Regions from separate parts of the Pseudomonas sp. St386 genome, predicted to be linked through region 1. Evidence: predicted binding sites of a transcription regulator. Region 1 holds the regulator's gene; each other region holds the start of a gene.
The links. Region 1 encodes FliA, which starts transcription of late flagellar genes. Its sites were predicted from a motif close to CTAAAGTTTNNNNNNNNNNNGCCGNTAA; they were not measured.

Region 1 (4,213 bases):
TGGATCCGGGCCAGTCCCTGGCCCAGGCGCTGGAGCCGCTGCTGCGCAAACGCGTCGTGCTGATCGATACCGCAGGCCTGCAAGCCAGCGATCCAGCCCTGCGCATGCAGCTCGAAAGCCTGGCCGGACGCGGTATCAAGTCAAAAAATTATCTCGTGTTGGCAACCACCAGCCAGAAACAGGTTCTAACCGCCGCATACCACAGCTACAAACGCTGCGGGCTGGCCGGCTGCATCCTGACTAAGCTGGACGAAACGGCAAGCCTGGGCGAGGTGTTGAGCCTGGCGATCGGTCATGAATTACCGGTGGCCTACCTGACCGACGGGCCGCGGATCCCGGATGATTTGCATCTGCCGCGCCGTCATCAACTGGTCAGTCGTGCCGTGAGTGTGCAAATGCAGGAAGAACCCAGCGAAGAAGCCATGGCTGATATGTTCGCTGATATCTACCACAGCCCGACCAAGCAGGTCGGCTGAGGTAATCATGAATATTTTTTGTACCTACATCGATGGTCTGCCATGCATTGTTCCGTATGCGAACGCGCAGCCAGTAATGTGGCCTCCGTCTAAGTAAGACAAGGTAAAGAACGAACATGGGCAGCATGCATCCCGTACAGGTGATCGCGGTGACCGGCGGCAAAGGTGGCGTCGGGAAGACTAACGTGTCAGTGAACTTGTCCCTGGCTCTGGCAGAGCTTGGCCGACGGGTCATGCTGCTGGACGCCGACCTGGGCCTGGCGAACGTCGACGTGTTGTTGGGGCTTACACCCAAACGCACGCTGGCGGACGTGATTGAAGGGCGCTGTGAGCTGCGTGACGTGTTGTTGCAGGGGCCGGGCGGGATTCGCATCGTGCCGGCTGCCTCAGGCACCCAGAGCATGGTTCACCTGACCCCGGCCCAGCACGCGGGCCTGATCCAGGCTTTCAGCGACATCGGCGACAACCTCGATGTGCTGGTGATCGACACCGCAGCCGGTATCGGTGACTCGGTCGTCAGTTTCGTCCGCGCGGCCCAGGAAGTGCTGCTGGTGGTCTGCGACGAACCGACGTCCATCACCGACGCCTATGCCCTGATCAAGTTGCTTAACCGCGACTATGGCATGAACCGCTTCCGCGTCCTGGCCAACATGGCCCAGAGCCCGCAGGAAGGACGCAACCTGTTCGCCAAGTTGACAAAGGTCACGGATCGCTTCCTGGACGTCGCCCTACAATACGTCGGCGCAGTGCCTTACGACGAAAGCGTACGCAAGGCCGTCCAGAAGCAACGTGCCGTTTATGAAGCCTTTCCACGCTCCAAATGCGCGCTGGCGTTCAAGGCCATCGCCCAGAAGGTCGATACCTGGCCACTGCCGGCCAACCCTCGCGGGCATCTGGAATTTTTCGTCGAGCGTCTTGTGCAACAAACAGCAGGGCCCGTGCTATGACAGCCAGCGGTTACAACCATCTCTATAAAAAATCGGCACGGGACGCCCAATACGAATTGATCGAGCGTTACGCGCCACTGGTCAAGCGTATCGCCTATCACTTGCTGGCGCGGTTGCCGGCCAGTGTCCAGGTTGAAGACTTGATCCAGGCGGGCATGATCGGCCTGCTCGAAGTGTCGAACAAATACGACGCGAGCAAGGGCGCGAGTTTCGAGACGTATGCCGGTATTCGCATTCGCGGTGCCATGCTCGATGAAGTCCGCAAGGGCGATTGGGCGCCGCGTTCGGTACACCGCAATACCCGCATGGTCAGTGATGCAATTCGGGCAATTGAAGCTAAAACCGGGCGTGACGCTAAAGATCACGAGGTTGCGGCCGAACTCCAGTTGAGTCTCGACGATTATTACGGGATTTTGAACGATACCTTGGGCAGCCGCCTGTTCAGTTTCGACGACCTGTTGCAGGACGGCGAACATGAAGGGCTGCACGAGGATAACGCGAGTGCTCACATGGAGCCGTCGCGTGACCTGGAAGATGAACGTTTCCAGAGCGCGCTGGCGGAAGCGATTGCCAATTTGCCGGAGCGTGAGCGGCTGGTCTTGGCGCTGTACTACGACGAAGAGCTGAACCTCAAGGAAATCGGTGAGGTCCTGGGGGTCAGCGAATCGCGGGTCAGCCAGTTACACAGCCAGTGCGCGGCCCGTTTGCGGGGGCGTTTGGGGGAGTGGCGAGCGCGTTGACAGGCAGTGTGGGGACACTGCGAACGAGGCTGGCCTGGCAGGTGCTGTGCCAGTCTCCATCCGTGGTGCTCCAGACCGTTGTCGAGTGTTGTGCCGGATTGATTGAAATGGCGCGTCCAGGTGCTGGGCGCGTTTAAGACTGCTTGGAGGTCGAATTGGACAAGAACATGAAAATCCTCATCGTTGATGACTTCTCAACGATGCGGCGGATCATAAAAAACCTGTTGCGTGACCTTGGGTTCACCAACACGGCCGAAGCAGATGACGGGACCACTGCGCTCCCGATGTTGCACAGTGGCAACTTCGATTTTCTGGTCACCGACTGGAACATGCCGGGCATGACCGGTATCGACCTGTTGCGCCAGGTGCGTGCCGACGAAAAACTCAAGCATCTTCCGGTGCTGATGGTCACTGCCGAAGCCAAGCGCGAGCAGATCATCGAAGCGGCCCAGGCCGGTGTAAACGGCTATGTGGTCAAACCCTTCACGGCCCAGGCGTTGAAAGAGAAGATTGAAAAAATCTTCGAACGCATCGGTTAACGGCGCCACGGGGGAGCTATGGATAACGAATCTTCAATGGGTGATTTCGAATCGACCCTGAAAAAACATGCCCGCGAACTGGTCGACAGCCTTGAAAAAGGTCGTTTTGGCGATGCGGTTCAAATGATCCATGAGCTCAACCAGACCCGTGACCGCGGTCTGTATCAGGAGGTGGGCAAGCTCACGCGTGAATTGCACAGCGCGATTGTCAATTTCCAGATCGACCCGAATATGCCGCAGGCCGAGGAAGTCTCGCAGATCACCGACGCCACCGAGCGTCTGGGTTATGTGGTCAAGCTGACCGAGGCCGCGGCCAACCGCACCATGGACCTGGTGGAAAGCGCAACGCCCCTGGTCAACGGCCTGAGCGAAGAAGCCCAGGCCTTGAGCACCGACTGGGGTCGGTTCATGCGGCGCGAAGTCGGCGCCGAAGAGTTTCGGGAGTTGGCCCGTCGGGTCGACGGTTTCCTGGCGCGCAGCAGCACCGAGAACCGCGCGGTGGCAAGCAACCTCAACGATATTCTGCTGGCTCAGGACTATCAGGACCTGACCGGCCAGGTGATCAAGCGTGTGACCCAACTGGTCACCGAAGTGGAAAGTAACCTGCTCAAACTGGTGTTGATGGCCAGCCAGGTAGACCGCTTTGCAGGCATCGAACACGACCGTGAAGCGATGCTTGCTGAAAAAGATCCACAAAAACATCTCTCTCAGGGTGAAGGTCCGCAGATTCATGCCGATAAAAGAGAAGACGTTATGTCCGGTCAGGACGATGTGGACGATTTGCTGTCCAGCCTTGGATTCTGAGTTTTAGCCCTGTTTTAGGAGCAGCCATTAATGAGCTTCGGCGCCGATGAAGAGATCCTTCAGGATTTCCTGGTTGAGGCCGGCGAGATTCTAGAGCAACTGTCCGAACAGCTGGTCGAGCTGGAAAGCCGACCAGATGATGCGGATCTGCTCAATGCAATTTTTCGCGGTTTCCACACTGTAAAAGGAGGCGCCGGCTTCCTCCAGCTCAACGAGCTGGTGGAGTGCTGTCACATTGCCGAAAACGTGTTCGACATCCTGCGCAAGGGTGAGCGTCGCGTTGATTCGGAACTGATGGACGTGGTGCTTGAAGCGCTGGATGCGGTCAACAGCATGTTCAGCGAAGTGCGTGAGCGCTCGCCGATCACCGCTGCCACGCCTGAGTTGCTCGCCGCGCTGGCACGCCTGGCGGAGCCGCAATCGGCTGATGAAGCGGCTCCGGTTGCCGAGGCAGTGGCTGAAGAGCCGGTCGCCGAAGAGTCGGGCGACATCACCGATAACGAATTTGAACAACTGCTGGATTCGCTGAACGCCGTCAAGGCCCAAGCCGAAGCGCCGGCGGCACCTGCTGCGCCGCCCGCCAATGCAACAGCTGACGCCAGTGATGAAATCACCGACGACGAGTTCGAGTCATTGCTCGACCAGCTCCATGGCAAAGGTCAGTTCGCTCCCGATGCGGTCACGCCAGCGGCGACTCCGGCTGCCCC
Region 2 (4,213 bases), 180 kb from region 1:
AATCCGCTAGCTTTACCGGCTTTCCCCAGGCTTTTTTTCTTGGAAAAAAGTACCGGAGAATTATTGGCGGATGAGGCCTGTTGCGCGGAAGTCAGCCTGGAGGGGAATAAACATCCCACTACCCAGGCGCTGGTAGAGCACACGATCAGCATGCTGAATCTAAATTGTGATCGTTTGTGTGAAGCTCGGAAGCGCATACTTTGGCATATCGAGCGTAACAAAAAGCAGCTGCGCGATGCTGCGAAAACACCCCAGCAAGGTATGGATGAGTTGGCTCACCGTTTTTTACGTCAACGGTGGCCGAGCTTCTTCACTACTATCCGTTTCTGCTTGGGGGCAGCAGCGGAACAATATCTACAAAACAACGGGTATCGCGGGTAATAGTATTATCCGTGCGACAAAAGCACTTCATTGTCTAACTGCATGACAGTAGGGCCCGGAAGGTTTCCACCAAGGGTGGCGTTGCCGACGTTGATGCGGATGGTCACCAGCCATGCTGCTCCGGCGTATGCGGGCATGAACGCTGGCATGGTCAATTCGACGCTGCAGGTCGGTAACGCACTCAGCTTCGAGGTAATTGGGTGGGGGCTTCTACACGATCCTCGACGCAAGCATCGATCCGATCGCGATCACCCGTGATACATATCGCTCAGATTGAGCTTTTCATCTCTGCCAAAGATAGCCGGAAGTTTGTCGCACACTTTGTAGTTATAAAAGTGTGCGGCAATATTTTTCCAGTTCTGTGTTTCCTCAAAAAAGTGCGGACATTTTAACGGCTGGCATCCACGCTTACTTTGTAATAGGAAGCTCGCCAGTGATTACAAATTTATCGAACACTTTCTGACCATCACGTGCAGCTTGTCGAACGTCAAGAAATGTCAGCTCTTCGTGAGTGACTTTTCTGCGCGCTTTCTCGACTTTTTTTGTGGTAGCTATCGGAGCCTCCGAGGTGTGTATTTATGCTGATTGGTTATGTGACTAATCGAGTCCGGGTAACCCGGAGGGTTTCGGTGTCATCGAACCATGTTCGTTTGACGAAATGAGCTCCTAGGGTCAACGCCAATCAGTTAAGCAGCAAAGCTTTGCTCCCACAGACTTTATCTCTAGCTGACAAGTATTATCCCTAGGCAGGTTCCGCATCCAAGCGTCGCGCTATGACATCGAGCACGTCGCAGCCATCTCTCAAGGGAATGCAGCACAGCTGTGCAAAGTCCTGGAGGACCACTGAGTCACTCGGAATGTCCCCCCGCATGGCGAGGTTCTCTAAAAGCTGAGTGACCGCGCGAATTCTATAGCCTGCCGTGTCAAGCAAGATGTGCAAAGGCGCAGAAGTATCGACGAAGAGGGGTTGATCGTCGGCATTACTGGTAAGAGCCATGTATCTATTCATTTTTAAATTCCATTTGATTAAGGACCTTCTTAGTCGTCGCCAAACGAATAAGGTGGTAGCTATACGCGGGTTGGCGAACCGGACAAATAGAAAAACCGGCAGATCCGAAGATCTCCCACGCACAGCTACCGAAAAGCAGCATATTGCGCACGGTAGCGTTCCGCAATCCGTGAGAGGTTCCTGCATATTTGTCATGGGTCGCCAAACCCACGCCGCTCTTACGAACGGCACTTGGACTATAGAGCCCTTCTGGAGAAATCATCAATCAGATGATGAGTGAGAAAATTCCCTAAATTATGTGGGCGGGAAATGTCAGAAAATTCCCCGCAGCTATTGCCTCCACCCACCTTTTTTATCCCGCTCAACCCCCTCCGCGACCTGCATAACCCCGGTGTCCGCCAGACCCAAAGCTTTGTAACAATTGGACTAATGGTCTATAGCTCAAGGCAAGGCTGCCGATAGGCAGGTATTCCCCCGTGTAAGGAGTGACACCATGCCGCGGTTTTTTGCCGATCTGGGCTTTCGCTGGAAAATCACCCTGCCCATTGGGTTCCTGGCACTGCTGTTGGTGCTGATGGGGTGGTCGGGCATGCGTGGCATCGGTCAGGTGACGGAGTCCAGCACGCAGTTGACCAAGCGCTACCTGCCGGCCATCAGCCTGTTGCTCAACGCTGATCGTGATCTCTACCAGGCCTTTGTCGCCGAGCGCAGCCTGCTTGGGGGCAATGCGGGCAGTCATGCCGAGGCGCTGCGTGCCAGTCATCGGGACAATCTGAAGCAAGCTTATGATCGTGTGCAGAAATATGCCGCGATGCAGCCAAGTGCCGAGGCGTTGGCGCTGGTCAGTCAGTTCAATGACCGTTTCGCACAGTGGTCGCAGGTTTCGCGGCAGGTGGTCGAGCAGGCCGCGAGCAATCCCCAGGCGGCCAGTGCGCTGAGTTTTGGTGACGGTGAAAGTAAGTTCGACACCATGCGCGATGCCATCGACAAGCTCGGTGAACTGGAAGACGAAGCGTCTCTGCGCGAGGGGCAAGCGGCGATTGACCATGGCCAGGCGGTTGGGGTGCAGCAGGGCGGTATCTTGTTGGTGGGTCTGCTGGGTTGCATCCTGCTGATTGTGGCCTTGCCAATGGTCGTGCTGCGTCCGATGCGTCGGCTGCTGCACCGTGTCGAACAGATCGCCGAGGGCGGTGGGGATCTGAAGGGCCGTCTCGAGGTGCGTTCGGCTGACGAGCTGGGCCAGCTTGGCAGTGCGTTCAACCGTTTTCTCGATAAGCTGCAGCCGTTGATTGCCGAAGTGGGCCGCGTGACCGGGGAGGTGGATGCCGCCGCGCGGGCCATGGCCAATATGGCCGCGACCAATGACAAGTTGATCAGCAGCGAACACGCGGCGCTTGACCAGGTCAGTACGGCGGCGACCCAGATGAGTGCCGCAGTGCATGAGGTGGCACACAATGCCGTGAACGCGTCGGACGCCGCCCAGCAAGCCAGCAGTCAGTCTCGCGACGGCACCGCGGTTGTCAACAGCACCATCGAATCGATCCGTCAGTTGGCCCAGGAAGTGGAGAGCGCTTCGGGCACCATCGAGGCATTGGCCCTGGAAACCTCCAGCATCGGTGCCGTGCTTGAGGTCATCCGGGGCATTGCCGAACAGACCAACCTGCTCGCACTGAACGCTGCCATCGAGGCGGCCCGGGCGGGCGAGCAAGGCCGCGGTTTTGCTGTCGTGGCCGATGAAGTCAGGGCCCTGGCGGCGCGCACCCAGGATTCGACCAAGGACATTCAGGTGCGTATCGAACGGCTGCAAAGCGGTGTCGCCAAGGCCGTGCAAGCCATGCAGGTCGGCAGCAGCAAGGCCCGTGACAGTGTCGAACGTGCGGCGGGGGTCGATCAGGTGCTCAGTGGCACCAGCGGCTCGATTCTGCGGATCAACGACATGGCTGCGCAGATCGCCAACGCCTGCGAGGAGCAAAGCAGCGTCACCGAAGAGATCGCCCGCAACATCTCCGACATCCGCGACTTGTCCAACGAAGCGGCAGCGAACTCTGCCCAGAGCATGCAGGCTAGCCAACAGCTGTCCAGCCTGTCGAGAAACCTGGCAGAACTGACCGGCCGCTTCCGCACCTGAAACAGGGGGTGTCGTGTCTACTGACGAGCAGCTGCAAGCCCTGCATCAGGACGGTTTCGTCCTGATGCCCGGTGTGTTGGATGCCCGGCAGATCGCCGACCTGCGCCATGCCATCGACCAGTTGAAGCCCCAGCATTGGGACTACAGCGGCGTCATTGATCATTACAAATGCGTGTTCAATCGCAAGCCGTTCTGGCTGCCGTTCCTGGATGTGGCCGGGGTGATCGAGCTGGCCGAGGCGGCCCTGGGTGATGATTGCCATGTCATTGGCCAGACAGCCTGGCGCTGCCATCCCGGTTTTACCGGGGCGCCGTTGCACCTGGATTATCTGGCGATGCAATTGCCGCCAGGGCTGTTGGCCGACCCTGCCTTTGAACTGCCGATGCAGGTTTTTACCGCGCAGTTTTACCTGGATGACATCGACGCCGACTTGAGTCCGACCCAGGTCATTGCGGGCAGTCACAAGGCCGGCCGGGCGCCGGTGAAGGGCGAAACGCAGTGGCAAGGGCGCTCTGCGCAGCCGGTGCTGTGCCGGGCGGGCGATGTGTTGATACTGCGCAGTGAGTTATGGCACGCCGGTAGCGACAACCGCACCGCCGACCGCACGCGCTACATGCTCCAGGTGCACTACGGCCGGCGGATGGTCGCGCAGAAGTTCTCACCTTATCTGCACTGGCAGTTCAACCCTGTGGTCT
Region 3 (4,213 bases), 1.4 Mb from region 1:
TGGGCGTGCCGCGCGTGGTGCTGGTCAACAGCTATCGCGTGGAAAAGAGCTTTTGGCAGACGCCGTTTCTCGAACCCGAGGCCATCCGCGAGCAACTGATCCTGGGCCTGGAACAAGCCCGGGACAGCGTGCTGCCGGAAATCATCATCGAAAAACGCTTCAAGCCCTTCGTCGAAGACCGCCTGCCAGCCATGACCGACGGCACCTTGGGCCTGGTCGGTCACCCTGGCAACTACCCACCCTGCCCTCGCGCGCTGACAGAACCGGTGACACTGGCCATCGGCCCGGAAGGCGGCTGGATTCCCTACGAGATCGACCTGTTGGCCAAGGCCGGCCTGCAACCGGTGCAACTGGGCGAGCGGATCCTGCGGGTCGAGACCGCGGTTACCGCGCTGCTTGCACGACTGTTCTGATCCCGTTGGTTTGCCACCGTATTCCAAACGCATCTAACTCATTTCTCCTGCTCCCCCTTTATGGGCCGATAGCGCTTTGTACAAAGCAGTTCCGCCCTTCAAGGGAGTATCAGCATGTTCCAATGGTTAGGTAACGTAGGCGTTAATCGCAAACTCGGCTTCGGCTTCGGTCTGGTGCTGCTCTTAACCTTGATGATTGCCTTCACCGGATGGACCGGCCTAGGCAATGTGATTGCACGCGGCGACACACTCGGGCTCATCGCCAGCCTGAACGACCTGACCAAGGACCTGCGCTCCGCGCGCATGGACTATTACTCGACCCGGGGTGAAAAGGGTTCGGGGGAAATCAACGATCTGATCGGCAAACTGGAGCCAGGGCTCCAGACCGCCCGTCAATCGATCGAACAGCCAGCCGATGTGGCGATCGTCGACAAACAACTGGCCGCTGTCGCCGATTACAAGGTTGCCCTCGCCGAATTGGTCCGAGCCATGGCCAGTCGTGAGGATGCGCGCAGCAAACTGGGCGCCAGTGCCGATAACGCCGTGGCCCGAGTCACCAGCGTTGAAACCGCCATACGGCAAAGCGACAACGCTGCTCAACTCGACAGTGTGGTCAGCCTGAGCAAGGCCATCCAGCAAGCCCGCTATCAGGTTCGCGGTTATACCTACAGCGTTGAGACCGACGCCGAGCAGCCAGCCCTGGATGCCATCGATAACGCGTTGAAAGCCCTCGGCAGCCTGCCGGCCCGACTGCCCGATGAACACGCCGCCAACCTGCAACAGGCCAGCGAGTCGTTCAAGACCTATCGTGCCGCGGTCAACCAGTTCCGTGAAGCCCAGACCGCCAGCGCTGCCGCCATCAAACGCATGTCCGACCTGGGGGTTGTGCTACGCGGGGCCAGTCGAGACCTCACGCTGTCCCAGACAGTCGTGCGCGACCATGATGCGACCAAAGCCAACACGTTGCTGGTCTCGGCCGCCGCGTTGGCCTTGCTGTTCGGCGTGATCGCTGCCATGGCGATCACCCGGCAGATCGTCATACCATTGGAGCAGACGCTCAAGGTCGCCGAACGCGTGGCGGCAGGTGACTTGACCCACAACCTCAGCGCCGAGCGCCGCGACGAACTGGGCCAACTGCAACGCGCCATACAGAGCATGACCGTGGGCCTGCGGCAATTGATCGGCGGCATCAGCGACAGTGTCACGCAAATCGCCAGTGCCGCCGAACAGCTCTCGGCCGTCACCGAGCAGACCAGCGCCGGGGTCAACAAACAGAAAGTGGAAACCGACCAGGTCGCCACCGCCATGCACGAAATGACCGCTACGGTGCAGGAAGTGGCGCGCAATGCCGAAGAGGCCTGCGAAGCGACGGTCGCCGCGGACCAGCAGGCTCGCGAAGGCGAAAAAGTGGTGGGTGAAGCCATCGCCCAAATCGAACGCCTGTCCAAGGAAATGGGCAATTCCACCGAAGCCATGGGTCATCTCAAGCGCGAGAGCGACAAGATCGGCAGCGTGCTGGACGTGATCAAGTCCGTCGCCCAGCAAACCAACCTGCTGGCCCTCAATGCGGCCATCGAGGCGGCCCGTGCCGGTGAAGCCGGGCGTGGTTTCGCAGTGGTGGCCGACGAGGTTCGTGGCCTGGCCCAGCGTACCCAGAAGTCCACCGAAGAAATCGAAGCACTGATCGGCAACCTGCAATCGGGCACCGAACAGGTCGCCACCACCCTGGACAACAGCCGCAACCTGACCGACAGCAGCGTCGAACTGACACGTCGTGCCGGCGGCTCACTGGAAAACATCACCCGCACGGTCTCGGCGATCCAGTCGATGAACCAACAGATCGCCGCCGCCGCCGAGCAACAGAGCGCCGTGGCCGAAGAGATCAACCGCAGCGTCGTGAACGTTCGCGATGTCTCCGAACAAACCGCCTCCTCCAGCGAAGAAACCGCCGCCTCCAGCGCCGAACTGGCACGGTTGGGGGTTCATTTGCAGACACTGGTGGGACGCTTCAAAGTCTAAACACCGAAAAAGCGGCGAGCACAGCCCCGTAGCGAGGGGCCTTGCTCCCGTTCGAGCGCGAATCGGCCGTCAACGGCGTTCGGACTGGCAACGGTTTCGCCGCCGGGCGTGGGCAAGCGTCCTCACCACGGATATCCCCCGCCCTATTTTCTACAGATCCCCGTCACATGGTCGATACTCTCCTCATAAGACCTATAAAAGGTTCGAGGGAGTATCAGCATGTTCAGTTGGCTAACCGAAAAGCTGGGAAACGTAAGTGTCAATCGCAAACTGGGTTTCGGTTTTGGCCTGGTGCTGCTCATGACCCTCCTGAGCACCTTCGCGGGCTGGAACAGCCTGAGCAGCGTGATCAGCCGCGCGGATAAACAGGCGTCCATCGCCAGCCTCAATGAGTTGGCCAAGGATTTGCGAATCTCCAGTCTCGAGTATGAGATGCGGCGCGGCGAACAAGGACCAGCAGTCGTCAGCGAGTTCCTGGGCAAGCTTCAGGACAGCATCCAAGCCGCCCTCAAACGGTTTGTACGTCCGGCAGACCAGGAGTTGCTCAATCAGCAGTTGGCTATCCTCGATGAGTACAAACGCGCCTTTGCCGACCTGACCCAGGCGACACAGAACCGCGAATCGGCCCGCTCCAAGCTTGGCGCCAACGCCGACAACGCCGTGGCCAAGGTGACAGAAGTCGAAAATGCCTTGCGCCAAGGTGACAGCGTTGCTCAATTCAACGCTGTGGTTGAGCAGAGCAAACTGATCCAGCAGGCGCGCTACCAGGTCCGCGGCTACACCTACAGCGGCAAGGCCGATGCAGAGCAACCGGCACTGGATGCCATCGAAAACGTCTTGAAAAACCTTGAAAGCCTGCCGGGCAAACTGCCGGAACAACACGCCGCCAACCTGCAACAAGCTTCTGAATCGATGAAGGCTTATCGCGCTGCCGTCAGCCAGTTCCGCGACTCACAGGTCGCCAGTGCTTCGGCCCTCAAGAAAATGGCCGACCAGGACAGCCGTTTGCATGAACTGAACAATCATTTGACCACCTCGCAGATCGAGAAACGCGACCAGGAAACGGCTCAAGCGAAAGAAACGCTGATCATCGTCACCATCCTGGCACTGGCATTTGGCCTGCTGGCTGCATGGATCATCACCCGGCAGATCGTCGGTCCACTGCAACAGACCCTGGTAGCTCTCGAACGTGTCGCCTCCGGCGACTTGAGCCATAACCTGGTGGTCACCCGCCGCGACGACATGGGTCAACTGCAAGGCAGCCTGCAGCGAATGGTGATCAGCCTGCGGCAACTGATCGGGGGTATCAGCGACGGCGTCACGCAAATCGCCAGCGCCGCCGAACAGCTCTCGGCCGTCACCGAGCAGACCAGCGCCGGGGTCAACAGCCAGAAAGTGGAAACCGATCAGGTCGCCACTGCGATGCACGAAATGACCGCCACCGTGCAGGAAGTGGCGCGCAATGCCGAGGAAGCCTCCGAAGCGGCAGTTGCCGCTGACCAGCAGGCTCGCGAAGGCGAAAAAGTGGTCGGCGAAGCCATCGCCCAGATCGAACGCCTGTCCAAGGAAGTGGGCAACTCCACCGAAGCCATGGGCCACCTCAAGCGCGAGAGCGACAAGATCGGCAGCGTGCTGGACGTGATCAAGTCCGTGGCCCAGCAAACCAACCTGCTGGCCCTCAACGCCGCCATCGAGGCAGCCCGGGCCGGTGAAGCCGGACGTGGTTTTGCGGTGGTGGCCGACGAGGTACGCAGCCTGGCCCAGCGCACCCAGAAGTCCAC
Region 4 (4,213 bases), 1.3 Mb from region 1:
GATCATCCAGCACGCCGACGTGCGCCGCATGCTGCTGACCCAGAAGGCCTACGTTGAAGGCTCGTTTGACCTGGGCCTGTACGCCGCGCGCTTGTTCGACGACACCACCACCCTGGAAAGCGAAGCCGAGCGTCGGCGCGCCCATGAGCTGCTGGATTTGCTGACCCCGATCGTCAAATCCTGGCCCTCGGAGTTCTGCCTGAAGGCCAACGAGCTGGCGATCCAGATTCTGGGGGGCCACGGCTACACCCGCGAATACCCGGTGGAGCAGTATTACCGCGACAACCGCCTGAACCCGATCCATGAAGGCACCCACGGCATCCAGTCCCTGGACCTGCTGGGGCGCAAACTGGCGCAGAACGGCGGTGCCGGGCTCAAGCAATTGATCCGCCTGGTGGCCAACACCACTGAACGCGCCCAGGCGCACGCATCACTGACACCGTTGCGCCAGCCGCTGGAAGCGCTGGTGGCGCGCCTGCAAACGGTCACCCTGGGCCTGCTGACGGACCTGGCCCAGGGCAAGGTCAACAGCAGCCTCGCCAACTCGGCGCTGTACCTGAAGGTATTTGGGCACATGGTGATCGGCTGGCGCTGGCTGGAACAGGCGATTCGTGCCGAGGAAGGCCTGGCCAAGGGGGATACCGCAGACAGCGACTTCTATAAAGGCAAGCTGCAAGCGGCGCGCTACTTCCTGACCTGGGAAGTGCCGGGTTGTCATCATGAGCTGGCGATTCTTGAGGCGCGGGATGATACGTGCCTGGGGATGCGGGATGAGTGGTTCTGAGCCGGATCATGCAGCGGGGCTGAATCCCATCGCGAGCAGGCTCGCTCCCACAGGGGGTTCCAAGTGAACACGACATCTGCGTTCACCACCATCCACTGTGGGAGCGGGCTTGCTCGCGAAGGCGGTGGATCAGGCAAATCAATTGCAACTGACATACCGCCTTCGCGAGCAAGCTCGCTCCCACAGTCAACCCTAACTGGCGGTTTCAGGCCTGCTGGATCGTCTTGGCAATCACATCGACCGTGGCGCTGACTTGCTCTTGGTAACGGTCGAGTTCCGCTTGATGTTGTTTCTGCATTTCCATCTGCTGCGAACACAAGTTCATGGCCGCCAATACCAACAGGCGATCACCGATCAGCGTCGGGTATTTCCTTTTCGTGTCGGCCAGTGCGGCCTTGAGCATCGAAGCGGCGTCCAGCAGGGCCTGTTCCTGCCCGGCCGGCGCCTTGATTGAATAGTCCTCTCCCAGGATCGAGATGACTGTCACCCCATCGGCGCCGTGCTTCATGCGCTGACAGGCCCGGCGCTGGCGCGCTCGATCAGGGCCTGGATGCGGGCGGCGGTGGTGCCGTGCAGTTCTTCCTGTTCCATCAGGCTCAGTTGCAGGCTTTCGTTTTCATCCTTGACCTTGGCAAGCTCCGCGCCCAGGGTTTCGTTCAGGCCGGTGAGGTGACGGTTCTGTTGCACCAGGTCATTGACCAGTTGCTCCAACTGGCTGAGGGATGTTTCCAACATATTGATTTCCAGGCATTTTCAAGGGGCGCGTACGATAAAGAAAAGTCACTGCCAATACCACGCTTTACGGGGTAGCAGGGCTTTGCGGCGAGTTTTAGAGACTGCAAATGGGGAATCTGGTTCCGACCCTTCGTCGCACCGCAGCCTTTGCTCTGTGACAAAAGCACGCATGTCACTCAAGACTTTAGTCGTATGACCGATAAGTCAGGTAACAGCAGTCACAGCCCCGCACGGACGCGGCTACTTCCGGTACTTTCCATGTCCCTACGTAATATGAACATCGCGCCGCGGGCGTTTCTGGGGTTTGCCCTGATCGGCGCCCTGATGCTGGCCCTCGGGGTGTTTGCCCTGACCCAGATGAGCACCATTCGCGCATCCGGCGAAAGCATCACCCAGAACAGCGTGCCTAGCATCAAGGCACTGAACGAGTTCACCCAACTCACCCTGCGGCTGCGCGTGCTGTCCTATCGCTTGCTGACCAATCGCGAGCCGGACACCCAGCAGAAAACCTTCGATCTGCTCGATCAACGCAACCAGCAGATCCGCGCTGCCCAGCTCACGTACGAGAAACTCATCAGCGCCCCGGACGAACGGGCCGCCTACGATCAATATGTGCAACTGCTGGGGCAATACCGTCAGCTCGAAGAGCGGATGAAAACCCTGTCGCGCAACAATCAGACCGATGAACTGCGGGCCCTGCTCAACACCGAACTGCTGAGCAACTCCGAAGCCATCAACGCGGCTCTCAACCGTCTGCTGGATATCAATAACCAACAAGCCGAGGCCTTCAATCAGGGTGCGGCACAGCAATATTCAACGGCCTTCAACTGGGTCGTCGCGCTGCTGGTCATCGCCACCGGCCTGACCCTGTTGTTCGCCTGGCTGCTGACCAACAGCATCACCAAGCCGATTGCCAACGCGCTGGATGCCGCCGAGGAAATCGCCAAGGGCAACCTGACCCGCCCGATTGTCGTCGATGGCAGCGACGAAGCCGGTCGCCTGCTGCGGGCGATGTCGACCATGCAGGAAAAACTGCGCGACACTTTGCAGCGGATCTCAGGGTCGGCCACACAGCTTGCGTCGGCGGCCGAAGAGCTCAACGCCGTCACCGACGAAAGTGCTCGTGGCCTGACCCAGCAGAACAACGAAATCGAGCAGGCCGCCACCGCGGTCAACGAAATGACCAGCGCCGTGGAAGAAGTCGCGCGCAATGCGGTGAGCACCTCCGAAGCCTCGAAAAACGCCACCACCTCCGCAGGCGATGGTCGCGACCTGGTACAGGAAACCGTCAGCGCCATCGAACGCATGAGCGCCGATGTGCAAAGCACTGCCGCCTTGATCGGCAACCTGGCCGATGAGTCCCGTGACATCGGCAAGGTGCTGGACGTGATCCGCGGCCTGGCCGACCAGACCAACCTGTTGGCGCTGAACGCCGCCATCGAAGCCGCCCGTGCCGGTGAGGCTGGTCGTGGTTTTGCCGTGGTCGCCGACGAAGTCCGCGCCCTGGCCCACCGCACCCAACAGTCGACCAGCGAGATCGAGCGCATGATCGGCAGCATCCAGAGCGGCACCGAACACGCTGTGGATTCGATGCGCAACAGCACCGAACGCGCGGAGTCGACGCTGAACATCGCCCGCGGTGCCGGCATGTCCCTGGACACGATCAACACCGCCATCGTCGAGATCAACGAACGCAACCTGGTGATCGCCAGTGCCGCCGAAGAACAGGCCCAGGTGGCCCGTGAAGTGGACCGCAACCTGGTGAACATCCGCGACCTGTCGGTGCAATCGGCCACCGGCGCCAACCAGACCAGCGCCGCCAGTGCCGAACTGTCGCGCCTGGCCGTGGATCTGAACAGCATGGTTGGGCGGTTCAGCCTTTAACCCCTGATGATCGGTCCCACGCTCCGCGTGGGACCGATCAGCTCCCCTCCCTCCCAACCTTTTTTGACAGCATCACATTTCAACAGGTTAGAATCGCTGGCACGCAGACTGCATGGTCAGCCTGTGCCCGCCCTTCAGTTTTCCCGGAGTAACGCCTTTGACTGCGACGACCATCAACAGCCTGTTCTTGATCGGCGCGTTGCTGGTAGGTGCGAGCATTCTGGTGAGTTCTCTTTCGTCTCGCCTGGGCATCCCGATCCTGGTGATCATCCTGGCCGTGGGCATGGTGGCCGGTGTCGACGGCGCCGGTATTCTTTTCGATAACTACGCCACGGCCTACCTGGTCGGCAACCTCGCATTGGCCGTCATCCTGTTGGACGGTGGCTTGCGCACGCGGGTGTCGAGCTTTCGCGTCGCACTGTGGCCGGCGTTGTCGCTGGCCACCGTCGGTGTATTGATCACCACCGGGCTGACCGGCCTGGCGGCGGCGTGGCTGTTCAACCTGAACCTGATCCAGGGGCTGCTGATCGGCGCCATCGTCGGTTCCACCGATGCCGCGGCGGTGTTCTCGCTGCTGGGCGGCAAGGGCCTGAACGAACGGGTCAGCGCCACCCTCGAGATCGAGTCCGGCAGCAACGACCCCATGGCGGTGTTCCTGACCGTTACCCTGATCGGTATGCTCGCCAGCGGCGAAACCGGCCTGCATTGGAGCCTGCTGGGGCATCTGGTGCGCGAGTTTGGCATCGGCGCGGTGCTTGGCCTGGGCGGCGGCTGGCTGATGCTGCAACTGGTCAATCGCATCAACCTGGC

Region 2: KI235_RS07445 (methyl-accepting chemotaxis protein) is a predicted target of FliA. The motif match lies at 1,825-1,852, and genes of this name have one in related genera.
Region 3: KI235_RS02140 (methyl-accepting chemotaxis protein) is a predicted target of FliA. The motif match lies at 2,583-2,610, and genes of this name have one in related genera.
Region 4: KI235_RS02520 (methyl-accepting chemotaxis protein) is a predicted target of FliA. The motif match lies at 1,695-1,722, and genes of this name have one in related genera.

Annotation. Positions count from the first base shown of each region.
Region 1 is NZ_AP021900.1:1,857,027-1,861,239, forward strand. It holds gene flhF (flagellar biosynthesis protein FlhF) at 1-476, shown strand, start outside; gene fleN (flagellar synthesis regulator FleN) at 593-1,423, shown strand; gene fliA (RNA polymerase sigma factor FliA) at 1,420-2,163, shown strand; gene KI235_RS08210 (chemotaxis response regulator CheY) at 2,331-2,702, shown strand; gene KI235_RS08215 (protein phosphatase CheZ) at 2,721-3,506, shown strand; gene KI235_RS08220 (chemotaxis protein CheA) at 3,537-4,213, shown strand, end outside.
Region 2 is NZ_AP021900.1:1,680,804-1,685,016, forward strand. It holds gene KI235_RS07440 (retron system putative HNH endonuclease) at 1-381, shown strand, start outside; gene KI235_RS30350 (hypothetical protein) at 1,124-1,390, opposite strand; gene KI235_RS07445 (methyl-accepting chemotaxis protein) at 1,884-3,518, shown strand; gene KI235_RS07450 (phytanoyl-CoA dioxygenase family protein) at 3,532-4,213, shown strand, end outside.
Region 3 is NZ_AP021900.1:488,378-492,590, reverse strand. It holds gene KI235_RS02150 (16S rRNA (uracil(1498)-N(3))-methyltransferase) at 1-413, shown strand, start outside; gene KI235_RS02145 (methyl-accepting chemotaxis protein) at 528-2,432, shown strand; gene KI235_RS02140 (methyl-accepting chemotaxis protein) at 2,652-4,213, shown strand, end outside.
Region 4 is NZ_AP021900.1:574,055-578,267, reverse strand. It holds gene KI235_RS02535 (acyl-CoA dehydrogenase) at 1-784, shown strand, start outside; gene KI235_RS02530 (cell division protein ZapA) at 990-1,292, opposite strand; gene KI235_RS02525 (hypothetical protein) at 1,289-1,519, opposite strand; gene KI235_RS02520 (methyl-accepting chemotaxis protein) at 1,778-3,403, shown strand; gene KI235_RS02515 (potassium/proton antiporter) at 3,561-4,213, shown strand, end outside.